DNA from 2 places in the Nonomuraea sp. NPDC054003 genome. Region 1 is predicted to be linked to the other one. Evidence: riboswitches for the same ligand, from Rfam matches in the RefSeq annotation. Region 1 holds a riboswitch; the other holds the start of a gene.

Evidence for each region. A riboswitch is a leader RNA that binds a small molecule or an ion and turns the genes downstream of it on or off. The one in region 1 is predicted to bind cobalamin.
Region 2: another riboswitch for cobalamin. It lies ahead of ACZ6YG_RS19355 (ribonucleoside-diphosphate reductase subunit alpha); the one in region 1 lies ahead of ACZ6YG_RS43095 (ABC transporter substrate-binding protein).

What each region holds. Positions count from the first base shown of each region.
Region 1 covers NZ_JBVJKR010000027.1:67,660-73,295, forward strand. Annotated here, with positions in the region: gene ACZ6YG_RS43075 ((2Fe-2S)-binding protein) at 1-102, opposite strand, end outside; gene ACZ6YG_RS43080 (hypothetical protein) at 149-478, shown strand; gene ACZ6YG_RS43085 (ABC transporter ATP-binding protein) at 493-1,281, opposite strand; gene ACZ6YG_RS43090 (FecCD family ABC transporter permease) at 1,278-2,333, opposite strand; gene ACZ6YG_RS43095 (ABC transporter substrate-binding protein) at 2,330-3,307, opposite strand; cobalamin riboswitch at 3,445-3,627, opposite strand; cobalamin riboswitch at 3,674-3,802, shown strand; gene ACZ6YG_RS43100 (CbtB domain-containing protein) at 3,831-4,019, shown strand; gene ACZ6YG_RS43105 (CbtA family protein) at 4,028-4,780, shown strand; gene ACZ6YG_RS43110 (histidine phosphatase family protein) at 4,782-5,387, shown strand.
Region 2 covers NZ_JBVJKR010000007.1:30,430-44,660, forward strand. Annotated here, with positions in the region: gene ACZ6YG_RS19330 (N-acetylmuramoyl-L-alanine amidase) at 1-1,999, opposite strand, end outside; gene ACZ6YG_RS19335 (hypothetical protein) at 2,181-2,456, shown strand; gene glmS (glutamine--fructose-6-phosphate transaminase (isomerizing)) at 2,466-4,286, shown strand; gene ACZ6YG_RS19345 (SAM-dependent methyltransferase) at 4,384-5,106, shown strand; gene ACZ6YG_RS19350 (tripartite tricarboxylate transporter substrate-binding protein) at 5,182-6,099, shown strand; cobalamin riboswitch at 6,132-6,328, shown strand; gene ACZ6YG_RS19355 (ribonucleoside-diphosphate reductase subunit alpha) at 6,420-8,585, shown strand; gene ACZ6YG_RS19360 (ribonucleotide-diphosphate reductase subunit beta) at 8,598-9,593, shown strand; gene ACZ6YG_RS19365 (mechanosensitive ion channel family protein) at 9,614-10,696, shown strand; tRNA gene ACZ6YG_RS19370 (tRNA-Pro) at 10,873-10,947, shown strand; gene cysC (adenylyl-sulfate kinase) at 11,072-12,916, opposite strand; gene cysD (sulfate adenylyltransferase subunit CysD) at 12,916-13,806, opposite strand; gene ACZ6YG_RS19385 (GNAT family N-acetyltransferase) at 14,033-14,231, shown strand, end outside.

The DNA of each region.
Region 1 (5,636 bases):
GCGCGCGGCCTCGGCCAGGGCGGAGGCGGCGTTGCCATGCAGCAGCCCGGCGGCGACCTTGACGCGCAGCCCCACCGCCAGCGGGACGAGATGCTCGTCCATGACGATGCGGTAGAGCAGCGGTGCGAGCCGCGTCGTCCTCGGGAGTGTGCCAGCCGCGTGGTACCGCCAGCCGGAGGCCGGGCCCCTCGGCTTCCTGCTGGAGCCCGGACAGGTCGGGCACGACGCCGTGTGCGACGGCGCAGCCGAGCACCACCGACCACAGCCGCGCGGCGTGGCCGAGCTGCACGATGGAGGCGGCGATGCGCGTCTCACCGGTGCCGTAGCGCGCGGCACGGTCCGCCACCAGGTGGGCCAGGCCGGCGGCGTAGGCATCCTTGACCGGCCGCCACTTCCCTTGACCCAGTTCCGTGTCGAGGACGAAGAAGGGACCGAAACCGGCGATGCCTCTCAGCGCTTCGCCGAGTGCGGCGGGTGAGGCGGGTGGAGGAATCATGAAGGGCTCTCCTGGTCTGGGTGAACGCTGATCTGCGGGACGCCGGTGCGGGGATGGGCGTGCACGTCCGCCGACACCTGGTAGACCTCGGTCAGCAGGGCCGGGGTGAGGACCCGGGCGGGCGGGCCGTCGGCGACGACTCGTCCGGCACGCATCACGCAGATCCGGTCGCAGAAGGCCGCGGCGAGGTTGAGGTCGTGCAGGGCGATCACGGCGGTCACGCCCAGGCCGCGCACCAGCCGCAGGACGTCGAGCTGGTGGCGCAGGTCGAGATGGTTGGTGGGCTCGTCGAGCACCATCGTGCCGGTCCGCTGGGCCAGGGCGCGGGCGATCAGGACGCGCTGCTTCTCCCCGCCCGACAGCCGGTCGAACGGCGCCTGGGCGAGCGCGGTGACGCCGAGCGCGTCCAGGGCGTCCATGACGATCCGCCGGTCGCCGACGTCGTCGCCCTGAAAAGCTCGCTTGTACGGGCCGCGCCCCATGGCCACGACCTCGTACACGGTCAGCTCGAACTCCCCGGGCGGCTCCTGGACGACGGCGGAGAGCCGGCGCGCGAGACGCCGGCCGCTCGTCCGCCAGATGTCCTCGCCGTCGAGCAGCACCCGCCCCGAGGTGGGGCGCCGGGCGCGGTAGAAGGTGCGCAACAGGGTGGACTTGCCCGCGCCGTTGGGCCCGGTCAGCGCGACGACCTCGCCGGGCGTCACGTCGAGGACCACGTCACGGACCAGGTCGCGGTCCGCCACGGCGACGCCCACGTGCTCGGCGCGGAGATGGCCGGGCCTCACCAGGCCGCCTTCCGCCGCATCAGCCACAGGAAGAACGGGCCGCCGGCGAGCGCCGTCAGGATGCCGATCGGGATCTCCTCGGGAGCGATCACCGTACGTGCCGCCAGGTCGGCGGCGATCAGGAAGGCCGCGCCGAGCAGGGCGGCGGCCGGCAGCGCGCGCTGGTGCCCGGCGCCGACCAGCAGGCGCACGATGTGCGGGAGCATCAGGCCGACGAACCCGATGGAGCCGCTGACCGCGACGACGGCGCCGATCATCAGGGCGACGAGGACGAACAGGCAGGCGCGGAAGCGGTGCACGTTCAGCCCCATGGAGGCGGCCGCCTCCTCCCCCGCCAGCAGCAGGTCGAGCGGGCGGGACACGCCGAGCAGCGTCACCGTGCCGAGCAGCACCGCCGCGGCCGGGATCGGGACCAGGTCCCAGGAGGTGCCGCCGAAGCCGCCCAGCATCCAGCGCATCGCCGACTCGGTCTTGCGCGGATCGCCGGAGGTGACGATGAGGTAGCCGGCGACCGCCGAGAGCACCTCGGCGGTCGCCACCCCGGCCAGGACGAGCCGTACCGTGGTCATCCGGCCGCCGGAGCGGGCCAGGAAGCACACCAGGGTCAGCGCGCCCAGCGCCCCCGCGAACGCGGCCAGCGGCAGCGAGAACGCGCCGAACACCGTGAGGTTCAGGACCAGGACGAGCACCGCGCCGACGCTCGCCCCGGAGGAGACGCCCAGCAGCATCGGGTCGGCCAGCGGGTTGCGCACGAGGGCCTGCAGCGCCATCCCGCACACCGACAACGCCGCCCCGGCGACGCCGCACAGCAGCACGCGCGGCGCCCGCACGTCCATCACGATCGTCTCCCTGACGGGCGGCCAGGTGGGTTCGACGAGCGCGGGCACGGCCCGGTGGACGAGGATGCCCCACACGTCGCCGGTGGCCAGCGGGACGGACCCGGCCGCGATCCCGGCCGTGGCGGCCACGAGGACCAGGGCCGTGAGCAGGATCAGGACCAGCGAGTACGGCAGGCGCGCGGCGCTTCTCGGCACCGCGGCAAGCGCGGTCACGAGAAGCGGTCCGGGTGGAGCTGCCCGGCCAGCGACTCGACGCCTTCCGGCACCCGGACGCCGAGCACCGTGGCCGACAGCGGCAGCACCGCGAACCGCTGGTCCCTGATCGCCGGGACGTCCTTGAGCGCCGGGTTGGCCAGGAGAAACCTCTTCTTGTCCGCCACGCTCTGGTCGCCGTAGTCGTAGATGACGATCACCTCGGGCGCGCGGTCGGCGACCTGCTCGAACGACACGTCGCCGAACGCCTTGCCCAGGTCGGCGAAGAGGTTCACGCCCCCGGCCCGGCTGATCATGTCATTGCCGATGCCGGCTCCGCCCGCGGTGAAAGCGGTCTTGTCGCCGCTGTCGTACACGAAGACCTTGACCGGCTCGGCGCCGCGCACCTTCTCCTCGACGCCCTCCAGCACGGCGCGCATCTGCGCGACGCGCTGTTCGGCGCGGTCGCTCACGCCGAAGATCCGGCCGATCGCACGGATCTCCTCCTCCAGGAGATCCGTGGTGACCGGGCCGGACGGGCATGCCTCCAGGCTGAGGTACGAGTTGATCCCGGCCTCGGCCAGCGCCTCCCGGCCACGCCCCTGCTCGTCGAAGGCGCTGCGAAAGCCACCGTAGACGAAGTCGGGCTCGGCCGACAGCAGGACCTCGTACGACGGATACTCCTCGGCGAGCACCTTGACGCTGTTGTAGGCGGCTTCGTACTCCGGCGGGATGCGGTCGTCGAGGAAGGCGGTGCCGGCCATCAACTTCTCCAGCCCGAGCGCCAGCATGATCTCGGTGACGTGCTGGTTCATCGTGACCGCCCGCCGTGGAGGCTGCTGGTACGTGGTGGTCACCCCGCAGTTGGTCGCGGTGACCGGGTAGCCCCCGACGGTAGACGGCGGAGGGGAGGCTGCGGGCTGCGCGGTGCCGCACCCCGTCATCAGCCCGATGGTCAGCAGGAGCGTGGCGGGGAGCGAGCGTGGACTCGTCATGGGAGGGGCCTTTCCTGACCGGCGTGGCGGGGCGGGATCGATCAAGAAGGCCCGCGCGCCGAGCAGGGGAAATGGCGTCGCGTCGGCTTCGTGGCATGGCGGCCACCGTCCTCTCTTGGGGAGATCCGCCCCAATTCCTTCGAGGAGGCGACCGCGTGAGTCTCCTGGCTCCCGGGTCGACGCTCGCCCCGGCCTTCCCACCCGTAGGGGCAGTGGCGTGTTCGGGGTCCGCTCGCCGGTCACAGTGGCGGGACCGCGCCGGATTCACACCGGCTTCCTCGTTCCGCCGTCGCCTACGTCCGGCATCGTCTCATATGTGTTCCTGCGCCTCCGGGACGGCCTGGGCGCATTGACGCGAACGGGAGGAAAGGATAGGTTCCGGTGGATTTCACGGTCGTCCAAGGGAAATCCGGTGAGATGCCGGTGCGGACGCGCCACTGTATCCGGGACGCAGATCCCGGGAGCCAGGTCGCTTGGCCGCCGTGACCTCGTTACATGGGACGCGTCACCCTGAGGAGGATCGATGAGCGGGCTCTCCACCCCGTCTGCTGTTCCCTTTCCACGTCTTGGCCCCTGGCTGCTCGCCGTGCCCGTGCTGCTGCTCGTGGCGTACCTGGTCCTGATGGACAACGGCGCGGTCTCGCAGATGGGTGCCTTCCTGCACGAACTGATGCACGACGGGCGGCACCTGCTCGGCGTGCCGTGCCACTAGGGGCCGGCGTGGTACGGACCTTCGTGGTCAGGGGCCTGCTCCTGGGGCTCCTGGCCGGACTGATCGCGGGCGGATTCGCCTTCACCTTCGGGGAACCCCAGGTGGACGCGGCGATCGCCCTGGAGGAGGCCGCGGCGCCGGCGCCCGCTTCAGCGGACGGGCACGGGCACAGCCACGGCGAGGAGGCCGAGGTCAGCAGGCCGGCGCAGAAGGCCGGGCTGTTCCTCGCCACCGGGCTGTACGGGCTGGCGGTGGGCGGCATCTTCGCGCTCGTGTTCGCCGGGCTGCGCGGGCGGGTCGGGCCGCGGTCGGACGGGCGGTTGGCGCTGGCGGCGGCGGGGACGGCGTTCGTCGCGGTCATCCTCGTTCCCTTCCTGAAATATCCGGCTAATCCGCCTGCGGTGGGCGATCCGGCGACGATCAACAGCCGCACCCTGCTGTACGTGGTGATGGTGCTCGTCGGGCTGGCCGCGGCGGCGATCGCGGTGGCGACGGCCCGCCGCGTCCACGCGGGCGGGTGGCCCCGGTGGGTCGCCGTGGTGGCCGCGTTCCTCGTGCCGGTGGTCGCCGCGTGGCTGTTGCTGCCCACGGTCGACGAGGTGCCCGACGGCTTCCCCGCCACGCTGCTGTGGGAGTTCAGGCTCGCCTCGATCGGCACGCAGCTGGTCTTCTGGGCGGTCTTCGGCGCGCTGTTCGGCTGGGCCTGCGACCGGGCGGCACGAGGCGCGGCGGCTCCCGTGGGTGCCGCCGCGCCGAGCTGAGGTGCTGTTCGTCCGGCACGCCACCACGCCGGGGACGCGGGCCGCCTGCTTCCCCACCGACGAGGACGCCGACACGGCGGGCCTGACCAGAGCCACCGCACTCACGAAGCCCGCCCGGGGAACCGCCGGGACTCCGGACGTCGGCCTGGGGCCGGCGGGGTTCGCCGGGGTCACGACGGCCTGGACCGCTCCCGTACGGGCCGCGCGGCAGACCGCCGCGGCGCTGGGGCTGGCAGCGTGCGAGGCCGTCGCGCTCGGGGAGGCGGACTGCGGCCGGTGGCGCGGACTGCCGTACGAGCGGGTCGCGGAGCAGGAGCCGGACGCGATCGCCCGGTGGCTGGCCGACCCCGACGCCGCACCGCACGGCGGCGAGCCGCTGACCGCGCACGCCGCCAGGGTGGCGCGCTGGCTCGACGGCGTACGGGAGGAGCCCGAAGGAGTCGTGGTCTGCGGCGTCGGCACCATCCGGGCGGCGCTGGGCCACGCGCTCGGGCTCGGCCCGCTGGGCGCCGCCCGCTTCGACCTCGCTCCCCTGTCCACCACCGAGCTGGCCATCACCCGGGACGGCTGGCGGGTCGCTCACGTCAACCGGAAGGTCCTGTTTTGATCGTTCCATATCCGTTCAGCGCGGTCGTCGGGCTGGATGAGCTCAAGCTGGCGCTGGTGCTCAACGCGGTCTCACCCCGAGTCAGCAGCGTGCTGTGCTGGGCAAGGTGGGCCATCCCATGGACGCCGGCCAGGAGGGGCAGAAGGGCATCGAGTGGTAGTGCCCCGACTCGAAAACCATCACATCCAGGGTGAGATTCCCTTCACCCTCAAGGGCCAGCCTCCACCTCCGTCCTCGGCAGAGACAGAG
Region 2 (14,231 bases), on a different contig from region 1:
GGACGGATCCCCCACGCCCGGGCCGTTCCCGCACAACCCTGCCGAACCCGACCCCATCACGCACGACCGAGCTTGCGGCGGTCTGGTCGCGCATGGCCGAGCCCATGGAGTCCTGGTCACGCACCACCGGGCCGCTCTGACCGCGCACGACCGCGTCCGCTGTGGCCTGATCAAGCACGATGGTGTCGGCGGCGGTCTGATCACGCGCGGCCGGATCCGCGGCGGGCCGGTCAAGCGCGGCTAGGTCTGCAGGGGTGTGGTGGTGCGTGGCGGGGTCCGCGGTGGTCTGGTCATGTGCGGCCGGATCCGCAGGGGTGCGGTGATGCATAGCAGGGTCCGCGGCGGTCCCGTCGTGCGCGGCCGGATCTCCAGCGGTGTGGTGACGCATGGCGGGGTCCGCGGTGGTCTGGTCATGTGCGGCAGGATCCGCAGGGGTGTGGTGGTCCGCGGCGGTTCCGTCGTGCGCGGTCGGGTCCGCGGCGGTGTGGTGCATGGGCAGGTCTGCGGTGGTGTGGTCGCGTATGGCTGGGGCCGCCGGAGGCTGGGCGTGGGAGGGACTGGTGGTGTCGGGGTGGTCTGGTTCTTCGCCGTACGAGGTGGCGGGCTCGTCGGTGGCTGCCTTCCTCAGGGTGTCGAGTCGCCGGGGGCGCTTGTCGAAGGGGGCGTCGAGCAGGTCGAAGTAGTGGGCCCAGTCCCAGTAGGGGCCGGGGTCCTCGTGCATGGTGGCGAGGGTGTCCGGGGTGGTGCCGGGGACGTTGTCGTGGCCCAGGATGTGGGCCCGGTCGAGCGGGATGTCGTGCTCGGCGGCCAGGTGGCGGACCAGCCGGGCCGAGGCGCGGTACATGGCCTCGGTGTACCAGGTGCCACCCCTGGCCAGGTAGCCCTCGTGCTCGATGCCGACCGAGCGGGTGTTGACGTCCCAGTTGCCGGCGTGCCAGGCGATGTCGCGGGTCTTCACGTGCTGGGCGATCTGGCCGTCGCGGGAGCGGATCGTGTAGTGCCAGCTCACGTACTCCGGGTCGCGGATCAGGCGTGGGATGCCCCGGAAGGGGCCCTCGGTGTCGTGGATGACGATGTAGTCGATTCGGCGGGGGCGGCTCATGCGGTCGTGGTTGCCGTAGTCCTGCTCGCCGGTCCTGGCGTACGCGGCGGGCATCCATCGGCACTCCAGCGACGGCGGGCACTCGGCCCCGTCCCCCGGATCGGTCGGACGGACGGGGGAGCGGAGCGCCGGGTGCGCGGGCAGCCGGACCAGGGAGCCGTCGTCCGCCCGTCGGGCCGCGCCGTCGCGGATCACCCGCAGCACCTCGTCGGCGAACGCGGGCGAGCCCGAGTAGCGGGCGACCGCGGCGTGCCAGCGGGCCGGGTCGGCGCTGGGCACGCCCTGGTAGGACGCGAGCAGGGCGGCGCCGGCCCGGATGTTCGCGGCGGCGTCCCTGCGCAGCCGCTCGACGCTGACCCCCGTCAACCGCGCGGCCTCCCCAAGAGTCGCCCCCCAGTCGCCTCCGGACGAGGCCGCTTCGCCCGCGGTCGCGCCCCGATCGCCGCTTCCGGTCCGCGCCGCCTCTTTCGAGGTCGCTCGCGGGGAGCCGGATGCCGGCCGGGTGGTCTCGTGGGGTGTCGTCCCCTTGCCTTCCGCCGGGCCCGTCGCGGGTTCGCCCCGGGGATCCAGGTGCGGGCGGGGGCGGGCAGCGTCGCCGCGGGCGTCGCCGTGCTGGTGGCCCGGTGCGGCGGCGCGGGGGAGGGGGCCGTGCGGCCGGCCGCCGGAGCGGGGACCGGCGCCCGTGATGAGCGCGGGGTCCAGCAGGTGCATGGGGCCGTAACCGCCCGCCGTGGAGGGCTCGCCCGCGTGCGCGTCCCAGCGCGACTGCAGGTACGACACGCCCAGGAGCACGCTGACCGGCACCCCGTACTCCCTGGCCGCCGAGGCGAAGTCGTCCTGGCGTCCCCCCGGCTGGCCGGCCAGGACGGCGGCGGCGACGGCGACCTGCAACAGCATGACGGACCTCCACGCGACGGTACGACGCGAACACTGTGCGTCACCATTCCCGCGCCCGCATGGGATCTACCTAAAGCCGCACACCTGATTGGGAGAAGCTGAGCCCTCGTCCGAGCTGATTCTGCCCGAAATCGGGCAGGATGTTGGCGTGTCTCGTTCCATCTGCGTAATGTCCTCGTCTGTGTCTACGGCGCGGCATCCCTACGAGGACCTCATCGTCCACCTCACCCGGACGAGCCCGCTCGGGCCCGGCGAGGCGGCGCGCGTGGTGGCCGACGTGCTGTCGTACTTCTCCGAGTCCTCGGAGGAGTTCGTCCGGCGTCGCCACGGGGAGTTGCAGGCCCGTGGCTTCACCAACGATGAGATCTTTCCCAGGATCGCCGCCGAGCTGAGGGCCCGCCGGGTGGCGGCGCCCGAGCTGTCGCTGCGGCAACTGCGCCGGATCGTCTACGGATAGGAGACTCGGATGTGCGGAATCGTCGCGTACGTGGGGCCGAAGGACGCGGCACCCATCCTGCTCGAAGGGCTGCAGCGGCTGGAGTACCGCGGCTACGACTCGGCCGGGATCGTCGTCTCCAGCAAAGGACTCAAGGTCCGCAAGGTCAAGGGCAGGGTCGCCGACCTGGCCAAGGTGGTGCCGGCCAGGTTCAAGGGCGCTCTCGGCATCGGCCACACCCGGTGGGCGACGCACGGCGTGCCCAGCGACGAGAACGCGCATCCGCACCTGTCGGGCGATGAGCGCATCGCGGTGGTGCACAACGGCATCATCGAGAACGCCGGGGAGCTGCGGGCCAAGCTCGTCGCCGACGGCGTGGAGTTCCGGTCCGAGACCGACACCGAGGTGCTCGCCCACCTGATCGCCGCCGCCGTCGACGAGAACGACTCCCTTGAGGAGGCCGTACGCAAGTCGCTCAAGAGCGTCGTCGGCACGTACGGGATCGCGGTGATCGACGCCGAGCGGCCGGGCGAGGTGGTCGTGGCTCGCAACGGCAGCCCGATCGTGCTCGGCATCGGCGAGAAGGAGATGTTCGCCGCCTCCGACGTGGCCGCGCTCGTCCGCTACACCCGCCAGGTGGTCCACCTGGAGGACGGCGAGCTGGCCGTGCTGCGCGCCGACGGGTTCCACACCTTCGCCAGCGACGCCCGCGAGACCGCCAAGGAGCCGCTGACCGTCGACTGGGACGCCGGCCACTACGACACCGGCGGCTACGAGCACTACCTGCTCAAGGAGATCTCCGAGCAGCCCGAGACCACCGCCCGCACGATGAGCGGCCGCCTGGACGAGCGCTTCAACGTGGCCCACCTGGGCGGGCTCAACATGAACGCCCGCGAGACCCGCTCCTTCCGCCGGGTGAAGGTCATCGGCTGCGGTTCGGCGTACTACTCCGGCCAGATCGGCGCCCAGCTGATCGAGGAGCTGGCCCGCATCCCGGCCGACGCCGAGCCCGCCAGCGAGTTCCGCTACCGCAACCCCGTCGTCGAGCAGGACACGCTCTACGTCGCCATCAGCCAGTCCGGCGAGACCTACGACACGCTCGCCGCCGTGCAGGAGCTCAAGCGCAAGGGCGGCCGGGTGATCGGCATCGTCAACGCGGTCGGCAGCGCCATCGCCCGCGAGGTCGACGGCGGCGTCTACCTGCACGCGGGCCCTGAGGTGTCGGTGGCCTCGACCAAGGCGTTCACCTCGACCGCGGTCGCGTTCGCGCTGCTGGCGCTGCACCTGGGCCGGGTGCGCGACCTGTCGCCGGCCGACGGCCGGCGCATCTGCGAGGGCCTGCGCAGGCTGCCGGGCCAGATCGAGGAGATCCTCACGCAGGGCGACAAGATCGCCGAGCTGGCGCAGAAGTACGCCAAGCACGCGAGCATGATGTTCGTCGGCCGGGTCCGCGGCTATCCGGTGGCCCGCGAGGGCGCCCAGAAGCTCAAGGAGATCTCGTACGTGCACGCCGAGGCCTATCCGGCCAGCGAGCTCAAGCACGGCCCGCTCGCGCTGATCGGCCCGGAGATGCCGACGGTGGCGGTCGTCCCCGACGACGAGCTGCTCGACAAGAACCTCACCACGCTCGGCGAGATCCGCGCCCGCGGCGGCAGCGTGCTGATGGTCGGCCACCGCGAACCGGACACCAAGCTGGCCGAGGACTGCATCGTGGTGCCCAAGAACGAGATCGAGCTGGACCCGATCCTGCTCACGATCCCGCTCCAGCTGCTGGCCTACCACGCCGCGGTGGCCCTCGGCAGGGACGTGGACAAGCCGCGCAACCTGGCCAAGAGTGTCACGGTGGAATAGCGGCAAGAGGGGGTTAGTAAACCCTTACCGTTCGGCTGGGTCATAGTCGGAATCCGGCCGGTGTCGCCCCGGGAGGGGAGCGCCTAGGGTCGAAAATGTGCCCCAGTCCGACCCCGACACTCCCAATCTCGCCCGAATGTACGACTACCTGCTCGGCGGCAAGGACAACTTCGCGGTCGACCGCGAGGCCCTGGACCGGCTGGCGGACCTGATACCGGAGGCGGTGCCGCAGGCGCGCGCCGCCAGGGAGTTCCTCCAGCGTGCGGTACGCTACGCCGCCGCGCAGGGCGTCACCCAGTTCCTGGACGTGGGCAGCGGCCTGCCCACCCAGGGCAACGTGCACGAGGTGGTCCCGGACGCCAGGGTCGTCTACGTCGACCACGACCCGGTGGTGGCCGCGCACGGCCGCGAACTGCTGGAGGAGCAGGCCGGGGCCGTCTTCGTGGAGGCCGACCTGCTCGACCCCGCGCGGATGCTGGACGGCGCCGCCGGCTTCCTCGACCCGGCCAGGCCGGTCGGGGTGCTGCTGGTGTCGGTGCTCCACTTCGTGCCCGACAGCATGAACCCGCACGCCGTGGTCGCCCTCCTGCGGGAGGCGCTGGCGCCGGGCAGCCACCTGGCGATCGCGCACGCCACCTCGTCCGGCGACGCCCCGGCGGGCGGCACCGGCCGGGGACCGGAGGAGATCCAGGCGTTCTTCGGTGACTTCGTCATGATCGAGCCCGGTCTGGTGCAGGCCCACGAGTGGCGGCCCGACCGGCCACGCCTGGTCGGCGCCACACGGCTGCCGCTGCTGGCCGGGATGGCCTGGAAACCTTAGTAGGTGATATCCGGCATGTGTAACTCTGCGTGATCTGTAAATAACCTGAAGTGGACACTTCGGGGGAGGCGGGTCATGCGGCGCAGGCGGTTCCTCGTGACAGGCCTGGGAGTGGCCGCCTGCTTGGCCGGCTGCGGTGACCGTCACGCCGGACGCGCGCCCGGCGCGTACGAGATCCTCGGCGGCGGCGAGCGCTGGAGCCGCGTCGCCGAGGCGTTCACCCAGGTGGCCCGCGGAGCCGGCTACCCGGTCGGCGGGGCCGGGCCGGTCACCACGATCACCATCACCGGGCTGCCCGCGCTCGCCGCCGCCGAGCTGAACGCGGCCGAGTCGCCCCTGCACGGCACCACCCCGCTGGCCCGGCTGGCCGGCGAGGTCGAGGTGGTGCTGGTGCCGCGCGACTCGGGTCTGGCCACCTTCGACGCGTTCGGCGCCCGCCTGCGCGCCGACCCCACGGGCACCCCGCTCGCCGGCGGGCCGCAGGGCGCCCCCGACCACCTGCTGTTCGGGCTCATCGCCCGCGGGCTCGGCGCCGACACCCGGCAGGTGGACTACACCGGCTACCCCGGCATCTCCGAGGTCGCCACCGCGCTGCTCGCCGGCCGCGCCGTCGCCGCGACGGGCCCGCTCGCCGGCTGGCGCCCGTACATCGACCGGGGCCGGGTCCGGGTGCTGGCCGTGTCCTGTGCCGAGCGGTTCCCCGGGCTGGACGCGCCCAGCCTGCTGGAGCTCGGGGTCCGGGTGGACTTCGCGAGCTGGTGCGCCGCCGTCGGGCCCGGCGGCATGCCGCAGGAGAGCCGGGAGGCGGCCATCGGCATGTGCGAGGAGGTGACCGGCTCGCCCGGCTGGCAGCGTACCTGCCGGGAGGGCGACTGGACGCCGATCCCGCTGGCCGGCGACCGCTTCGCCGCCTGGGTCGTCTCCGAGGTCCGCCGCACCAAGGCCGTGCTCCGCGATCTCGGCCTCCTCGAAAGCGGCAAGGGCACAACATGATGTGGCGGTTGCGAAAGCAGCCACTAGATGTAGGATCTCGATCGTTCGCCGGTTCGCCCCCGCCCGGGGCGGAGCAAAAGGGAACCCGGTGCGATTCCGGGGCTGCCCCGCAGCGGTGAGCGGGAACGACCGCCGTCAACGAGCACTGGAAAGATCCGGGAAGCGACGGCCAGTAGGAGAGTGCGAGACGCCCGCGAGCCCGAAGACCTGCCGGCGATGGACCATGTCCAGGGCCTCGAGGGAGGGCCCGGGGGCCTAGCGGCGTGCGCCGCCGTGCTCTCGCGCGCCCTCACGGGGATGAGCTCGCGAGGAGAGAGCACGTGACACAGATCGTCGAGGGTGATCGGCGCCTGGCCATCGAGGAGGCCGCCGCCCGGGTGATCGCCGACCCGGCGAACTCGCGGGTGGCCGCCGGGCTGCTCGCCGAGGAGATCGCCGACGAGGCGGCCGCGCACGGGGTGCGGTCGTTCTCCGGCTCGATCGCCGCCACCCACGCGGCGGGGCTGATCCAGGACGGCCTGGCGGAGTTCGTCGCCGCGCACGCCGCCGAGCTGGACGCGCTCGTCTCGGACGCCGCCGACGAGCGGTTCGAGTACTTCGGGCTGCGCACCGTCTACGACCGCTACCTGCTGCGCCACCCGGTCACCCGGACCGTGCTGGAGCGGCCCCAGCACTTCTTCCTGCGGGTCGCCTGCGGGCTGTCGGAGACCGTCGCGGAGGCCGCCGAGCTCTACCGGCTGATGGCGACGCTGTCCTACCTGCCCAGCTCGCCGACCCTGTTCAACGCGGGCGCGCGCCGCCCGCAGCTCTCGTCGTGCTTCCTGCTCGACTCGCCGCGCGACGAGCTGGAGGCGATCTACGACCGGTACGCGCAGGTCGCCCGGCTGTCGAAGTACGCGGGCGGCATCGGCATCTCGTGGACCCGGGTGCGCTCACGTGGCTCGCTCATCCGGGGCACCAACGGCCACTCCAACGGCATCGTGCCGTGGCTGCGCACCCTCGACGCCTCGGTCGCGGCGGTCAACCAGGGCGGCCGGCGCAAGGGCGCGGCCTGCGTCTACCTGGAGACCTGGCACGCCGACATCGAGGAGTTCCTGGAGCTGCGCGACAACACCGGCGAGGACGCCCGCCGCACCCACAACCTCAACCTGGCCAACTGGGTGCCGGACGAGTTCATGCGCCGCGTCGAGGCCGGTGAGGACTGGTCGCTGTTCGACCCCAAGGACGTCCCCGACCTGCCCGACCTGCACGGCGAGGCGTTCACCCGCGCCTACCGGGCCTACGAGGCCGAGGGCCGGCACACCCGGCGGATCCCGGCCAGGACCCTGTACGGGCGGATGATGCGGACGCTCGCGCAGACCGGCAACGGCTGGATGACGTTCAAGGACACGGCCAACCGCACCTCCAACCAGACCGCCCGGCCGGAGAACGTCATCCACCTGTCCAACCTGTGCACCGAGATCCTGGAGGTCACCAGCGACGCCGAGACCGCGGTGTGCAACCTCGGCTCGGTCAACCTCGCCGCCCACCTGGACGGGCGCGACGGCCTCGACTGGGAGCGGCTGCGCGCCACCGTCCGGACGGCCGTGCGCTTCCTGGACCGCACCATCGACCTGGGCTTCTACCCGACGCCCGAGGCCGGGGCGGCCAACCGGCGCTGGCGGCCGATCGGGCTCGGCGTGATGGGGCTGGCCGACGTGTTCTTCGCGCTCCGCCTCCCGTTCGACTCGCCGCGGGCGCTGGAGCTGTCCACCCGTATCGCCGAGGAGATCGCGCTGGCGGCCTACGACACCTCGGCCGACCTGGCCGCCGAACGCGGGCGGCATCCCTCGTACGACGACACCCGCGCCGCGGCGGGCGTGCTGCACCCCGACCACTACGCCGCCGCCGGCTCGCCGCGCTGGGACGCGCTCCGCGAGAAGATCGCCGCCACCGGGCTGCGCAACTCGCTCATGATCGCCATCGCGCCGACGGCCACCATCGCGTCCATCGCCGGCTGCTACGAGTGCATCGAGCCGCAGGTGTCCAACGTGTTCAAGCGCGAGACGCTGTCTGGCGAGTTCCTCCAGGTCAACCGCTATCTGGTGGCCGACCTGCGGGAACGCGGGCTGTGGACGCAGGCGACGCGTGACGCGCTGAAGCGCGCCGACGGGTCCGTGCAGCACCTGCCGGGCATCCCCGACGACCTCAAGCTGCTCTACCGCACCGCCTGGGAGCTGCCGCAGAAGGCGCTCATCGACCTGGCCGCCGCCCGCCAGCCGTACGTCGACCAGGGCCAGTCGCTCAACCTGTTCATGGCCGCCCCCACCATCGGCAAGCTCTCGTCGATGTACGCCTACGCGTGGAAGCAGGGCCTGAAGACCACCTACTACCTGCGTTCCCGCCCGGCCACCCGCATCGCGCAGACCACCGTCCAGCCGGCCGCCGCCGTCGAGCAGGTGGCCTGCTCGCTGGAGAACCCCGACGTCTGCGAAGCCTGCCAGTAAGGAGATCCCCTCATGCTTCTCGACCCCGGAATGGACCTCACCCTGCGCCCGATGCGCTACCCGGACTTCTACGAGCGCTACCGGGCCGCCATCCGCAACACCTGGACGGTGGAGGAGGTCGACCTGCACTCCGACGTGGCCGACCTGGCAAAGATGACCGCCCAGGAACGGCACCTGATCAACCGGCTGGTCGCGTTCTTCGCCACCGGTGACTCGATCGTCGCCAACAACCTGGTGCTCAACCTCTACCAGCACGTCAACGCCCCCGAGGCCCGGCTCTACCTGAGCAGGCAGCTGTTCGAGGAGGCGGTGCACGTGCAGTTCTACCTGACGCTGCTCGACACCTACCTGCCCGACCCGGACGAGCGGGTCAAGGCGTTCGCCGCGATCGAGCACATCCCGTCGATCCGCGACAAGGCCGAGTTCTGCTTCCGGTGGATCGACTCCATCGGGGACCTGCGGAGCCTGGAGAACGCGGGCGACCGGCGGCGGTTCCTGCTCAACCTCATCTGCTTCGCCGCCTGCATCGAGGGCCTGTTCTTCTACGGCGCCTTCGCGTACGTGTACTGGTTCCGCTCCCGCGGCCTGCTCAGCGGGCTGGCCACCGGGACGAACTGGGTGTTCCGCGACGAGTCCATGCACATGGAGTTCGCGTTCAGCGTCGTCGACACCGTCCGGGCGGAGGAGCCCGAGCTGTTCGACGAGGAGCTGGGCGAGCAGGTCGGCCGCATGCTGGAGGAGGCGGTCGCCGCCGAGCTGGCCTTCGCCCGCGACCTGTGCGGCGACGGCATGCCCGGGATGTCCGCCGAGCAGATGCGCGCCTACCTGGAGTACGTCGCCGACCAGCGGCTGGTCAGGCTGGGCATGCCCCGCCGCTACGGCACCGAGAACCCGTTCGCCTTCATGGAGCTCCAGGACGTGCAGGAGCTGGCCAACTTCTTCGAACGCCGGGTGTCCGCTTATCAGGTGGCGGTTGAGGGCAATGTGAGTTTTGACGAGAACTTCTGAATCTTCGGGGGGTCGCTCACGTGCAGTTCTCCAGCGCCTGGCTGAACCTGGCCGGCGCGATGATCGGGGCGGTCATCGTCCTGGAGCTGACCCGGCAGGTGCTCCTCAGGGTCGGGCGCAAGTGGACCTTCAGCAGCCGCCTGGTCAAGCACTGCCACTGGCCGGTGGTGACGACCGTCCTGCTGATGACGTTCAACATCATGTTCTACCCGCTGATGATCGGCCCTGAGCCGCAGCAGCGGGCGTTCGGCGAGTCCGTCGAGCGGGTCGTCACGCTGCTCATCATCGGCGCGGCGACCTGGCTGATCATCCAGGCGACGTACGCGTTCACGGACGTCGCCCTGGAGCGCCTGGACCTCGTGGAGGGGGAGCGCAACCGGCGGGCCCGCCGCATCAAGACGCAGATCACGCTGGTGCGCCGGGCCGCCACCGCGACCGTCGTGGTGATCGCGTTCGGCGCGATGCTGTTCACCTTCCCGCAGGTGCGGGCGCTGGGCGCGGGTCTGCTCGCGTCCGCGGGCATCGCCGGCGCGGTCGTCGGCATCGCCGCCCAGCCGACGCTCGGCAACATGCTCGCCGGGCTGCAGCTCGCCTTCAGCGACGCGCTGCGCCTGGACGACGTCGTCGTGGTGCAGGAGGAATGGGGCAGGATCGAGGAGCTCACGCTCACCTACGTCGTGGTGCGGCTGTGGGACGAGCGGCGCCTGGTCCTGCCGGTCTCCTACTTCACGCAGACCCCGTTCGAGAACTGGACCCGGCACGGCAGCCGGGTCCTCGCCGTCGTCTACCTGCGCGTCGACTGGTCGGTACCGGTCGAGAAGCTGCGTGAGGAGCTCTACCGCTACCTGCAGACCAACCCGCTGTGGGACCAGAAGGACTGGACCCTCCAGGTCACCGACATCCAGCTGAACGGCCTGGTCGAGCTGCGCGCGCTGATGAGCGCCGCGGACTCGGCCTCCGCCTGGGATCTCAAGTGCGACGTGCGCGAGCACCTCATCACGTACGTGCGCGAGAACCACCCCGAGGCCATGCCCCGCTTCCGCGTCGAGTCGCCCGAGACCCGCGCGGGCGTCCCCTGGCCCGGCGAGCCCGGCTCGCCGTAAAACCGCTGGCGCTCCGGCCGATCATCGGTCTAGCGTTGACAGCGTCAAGACCGAGGAGAAAGGGGGCGAGCAGTGACCGGCCTGAAGCGCGAACCGCTTCCCCCGTCTCCCGGCGCCTGCCCGGCATCCGGCTGACCCGACCCGGCCGCCGGGGTTCACAGGCGGTTCTTCACCACCCGAGTGTGGGGCAGCTTGGCAGCCCGCCTGCCTTGGGAGCAGGAGCGTCGCAGGTTCGAATCCTGCCACTCGGACACCGGCCCTGAAAGAAGAGGGCCGCGGGCACTGATCTGGACCGGCGGGAGTGGCGACCCCCGGCCGGACACGGCCCTCCGCCCCGGGCACGGCCCACGCCAGCCCGGCCCGGGGCCCACCCTCTTAACCCTGCAGCAGTCCGGCCAGCTTCTCCGCCACCTCGTCGGGCGATCCGGAGCCGTCGACCACCAGGTCAGGGTGCTCCGGCGGTTCGTAGGCCTGGCCGAGGCCGGTCATGTTGGGCAGCCTGCCGGCCTTCGCCTGGGCGTACAGGCCCTTCGGGTCCCGGCTCGCGCACACCTCGGGCGGGGTGTCCACCCAGACCTCGGCGAAGTCGCCCGGCGGGAACAGGCTCCGCGCCGCCGCCCGGTCCGTCCGGAAGGGCGAGACCAGCGCGACGATCACGATCAGCCCGGCGTCCAGCAGGATGCGGGTCAGCTCGGCGACCCGGCGCACGTTCTCCGCCCGGTCTCCCGGGGTGAACCCGAGGTCTCTGTTGAGTCCGCTGCGGACGTTGTCGCCGTCGAGCACGTACGTGTGCAGCCCCATGGCGTGGAGCCGCCGCTCCAGCGCGTTGGCGATGGTCGACTTCCCGGAGCCCGGCAGACCGGTCAGCCACAGCACCTTGGCCCGCTGCCCCTTCAGCTCCTGCCTGGCGTCGCGGTCGACGGTGAAGGTCTGCCGGACGACGTTGCGGCCGCGCCGCAGCGCGTGCCGGACCATGCCGGCCGCCACCGTCTCCTTGCTGACCCGGTCCACGAGCAGGAAGCTGCCGGTGTCCCGGCACTCCTGGTAACCGTCCAGGCAGAGAGGGGTGTCGGTGGCCAGCTCGACCGTGCCGATGTCGTTGAGGCCGAGGGCGCGCGCGGCGAGCCGCTTGCCGGACACCACCTCCATCCGGCCGCGCACGGCCGTGACCGTGGCGGGCACGGTCCGCGGCCCGGCCAGCATCAGGTAGGAGCGGCCGTGCCGCAGCGGCTCCCCGGCGGTCCAGATCAGGGTGGCGGAGTACGCCGTGGCCGGGGACAGTCCGTCGCCCAGGGCTTCCGGCGTGGTCAGCAGGTCTCCGCGCCGGACGTCGACGTCGTCGGCCAGCGTCACCGTCACCGGGGTGCCGGGAGCGGCCTGGTCGAGGTCGCCGCCGCCGGGGCCGATCAGCCGGTCGATCCTGGACGCGACCCCGCTGCCGGCGACCGCGACGGCGTCGCCCCGCCGGACCGGGGCGCCGATCACGGTGCCCGCGAAACCGCGGAAGTCGTCCGCCCGGATCACGTACTGGACGGGCAGCCGGTAGCCGCCGGCGTCGTCCGCCCGCGACCCCTCGGCCGGCTCCCACTCCGACAGCGCGCCGAGCAGCGTCGGCCCGTCGTACCAGGGCAGGTTCGGCGAGGGCTCGACCACGTTGTCGCCCTGCACGGCGCTGGCCGGGATCACGCTCGCCGCCATGTCGAGGCCGTTCGCCGCCGCCAGGACCTCGCTCGCGAGTTTCTCGAACACCGCCTGGTCGTAGTCCACCGCGTCGAGCTTGTTCGCCACCGCGATGACCGCCCGCACACCCATCAACGCACAGATCGCCAGGTGTCTGTGGGTCTGCTCGCGGACCCCCTTGGTGGCGTCGACGAGTAACACGGCGACGTCCGCGGTGGACGCCGCGACCGCCATGTTGCGGGTGTACTGCTCGTGTCCCGGCGCGTCGGCGATGATCACCCGGCGCCCGGACGGCAGGTCCAGGAAGCGGTGGGCGACGTCGATGGTGATGCCCTGTTCGTGCTCCGCCTCCAGCCCGTCGGTCAGCAGTGAGTAGTCCACCGCGCCCGCAGCGATCGTGGAACCGCCGCGCCTGGTCCGCCGCGCGTAGTCGAGCTGGTCGTCGGTGGCGCCGCCGGTGCCGGCGAGCAGCCGTCCGATGAGGGTGGACTTGCCGTCGTCGACCGAGCCGCACGCGACCACTCGAAGCATGGAGATCATCAGAAGTATCCCTCCGACTTCTTGCTCTCGATGGAGGTGCCGCCCTCACCGTCGATGAGCCGGCCGGCGCGTTCGGACCTGCGGTCGCGTCTCATCTCGTCGATGACCTCGTCGACGGTCGCCGCCTTCGACTCGACCGCCGCGGACAGCGGGTAGCAGCCGAGTGTGCGGAACCGTACGTGGCGCAGTCGCGGCTCTTCGCCGGGCTCCAGCGGTAAGCGCTCGTCGTCCACCATGATCAACGAGCCGTTCCGCTCGACGACCGGGCGGGGTGCGGTGAAGTACAGCGGCACCACGGGGATGTCCTCTCGCTTGATGTAGCGCCAGACGTCCAGCTCCGTCCAGTTCGACAGCGGGAACACCCGCATCGTCTGGCCCTCCGCCAGCTCGGTGTTCGCCCGCCACCAGAACTCCGGACGCTGCGAGCGCGGCTCCCAGCGATGACCGGGCTCACGCAGCGAGAAGATCCTCTCCTTGGCCCGTGACCGCTCCTCGTCGCGTCGCGCGCCGCCGATCGCGGCGTCGAACCCGCCGTCGTCGAGCGCCCGGCGCAGCGTGACGGTCTTCATGATCCGCGTGTACTCGTGAGCGCCGTGGGTGAACGGCGTGGCTCCCTCAGGGTTGGTGTGCACCCGCAGGTCGAGCCCCAGCCGCTCGGCCGTCTCGTCCCGGAAGGCGATCATCTCGCGGAACTTCCAGCCGGTGTCGACGTGCACCACGGGGAACGGCATCCGGCCCGGCGCGAACGCCTTCATCGCCAGGTGCAGCAGCACCGAGGAGTCCTTGCCGATCGAGTACAGCAGCACCGGGCGGCGGAACGCGCCGGCGACCTCGCGCAGCACATGGATCGCCTCGGCTTCGAGCATGTCCAGGACGTCTTCTCCGGCCATGTGCAGACCCTCCGTCGTCGCTGTGCCAGATAGACCGTCTTCGCGGCCGTACGTGTCTATAGTAACCTATAAATAGGTGATATCGGGTTACTCGGTCTCACGCAAGACCCGGACCGGCCGAGCGGAGGAGAGGTCATCAACTTCCCAGGACGCGCGGCCGGAAACGCTACGAACAACCAGATCGGCGGTGTGGCGGATGAACGCTCGTGGCAAGCGGAACGGCTCTTTGACCGTCGAAGAACTGTCCAAGAAGACCTGGAACGACTTCGAGACGGTTCTCGGCGACAACGGAGGCGCCCGGGGGTGCTGGTGCATGCACTGGCGGCTCTCCATCGCGGAGTGGACGGAAGGAAAGGGCGAAGGGAACAAGAAGGCCATGAGCCGTCTCGCCCAGCGGAAACCGGTGCCGGGCGTCATCGTCTACG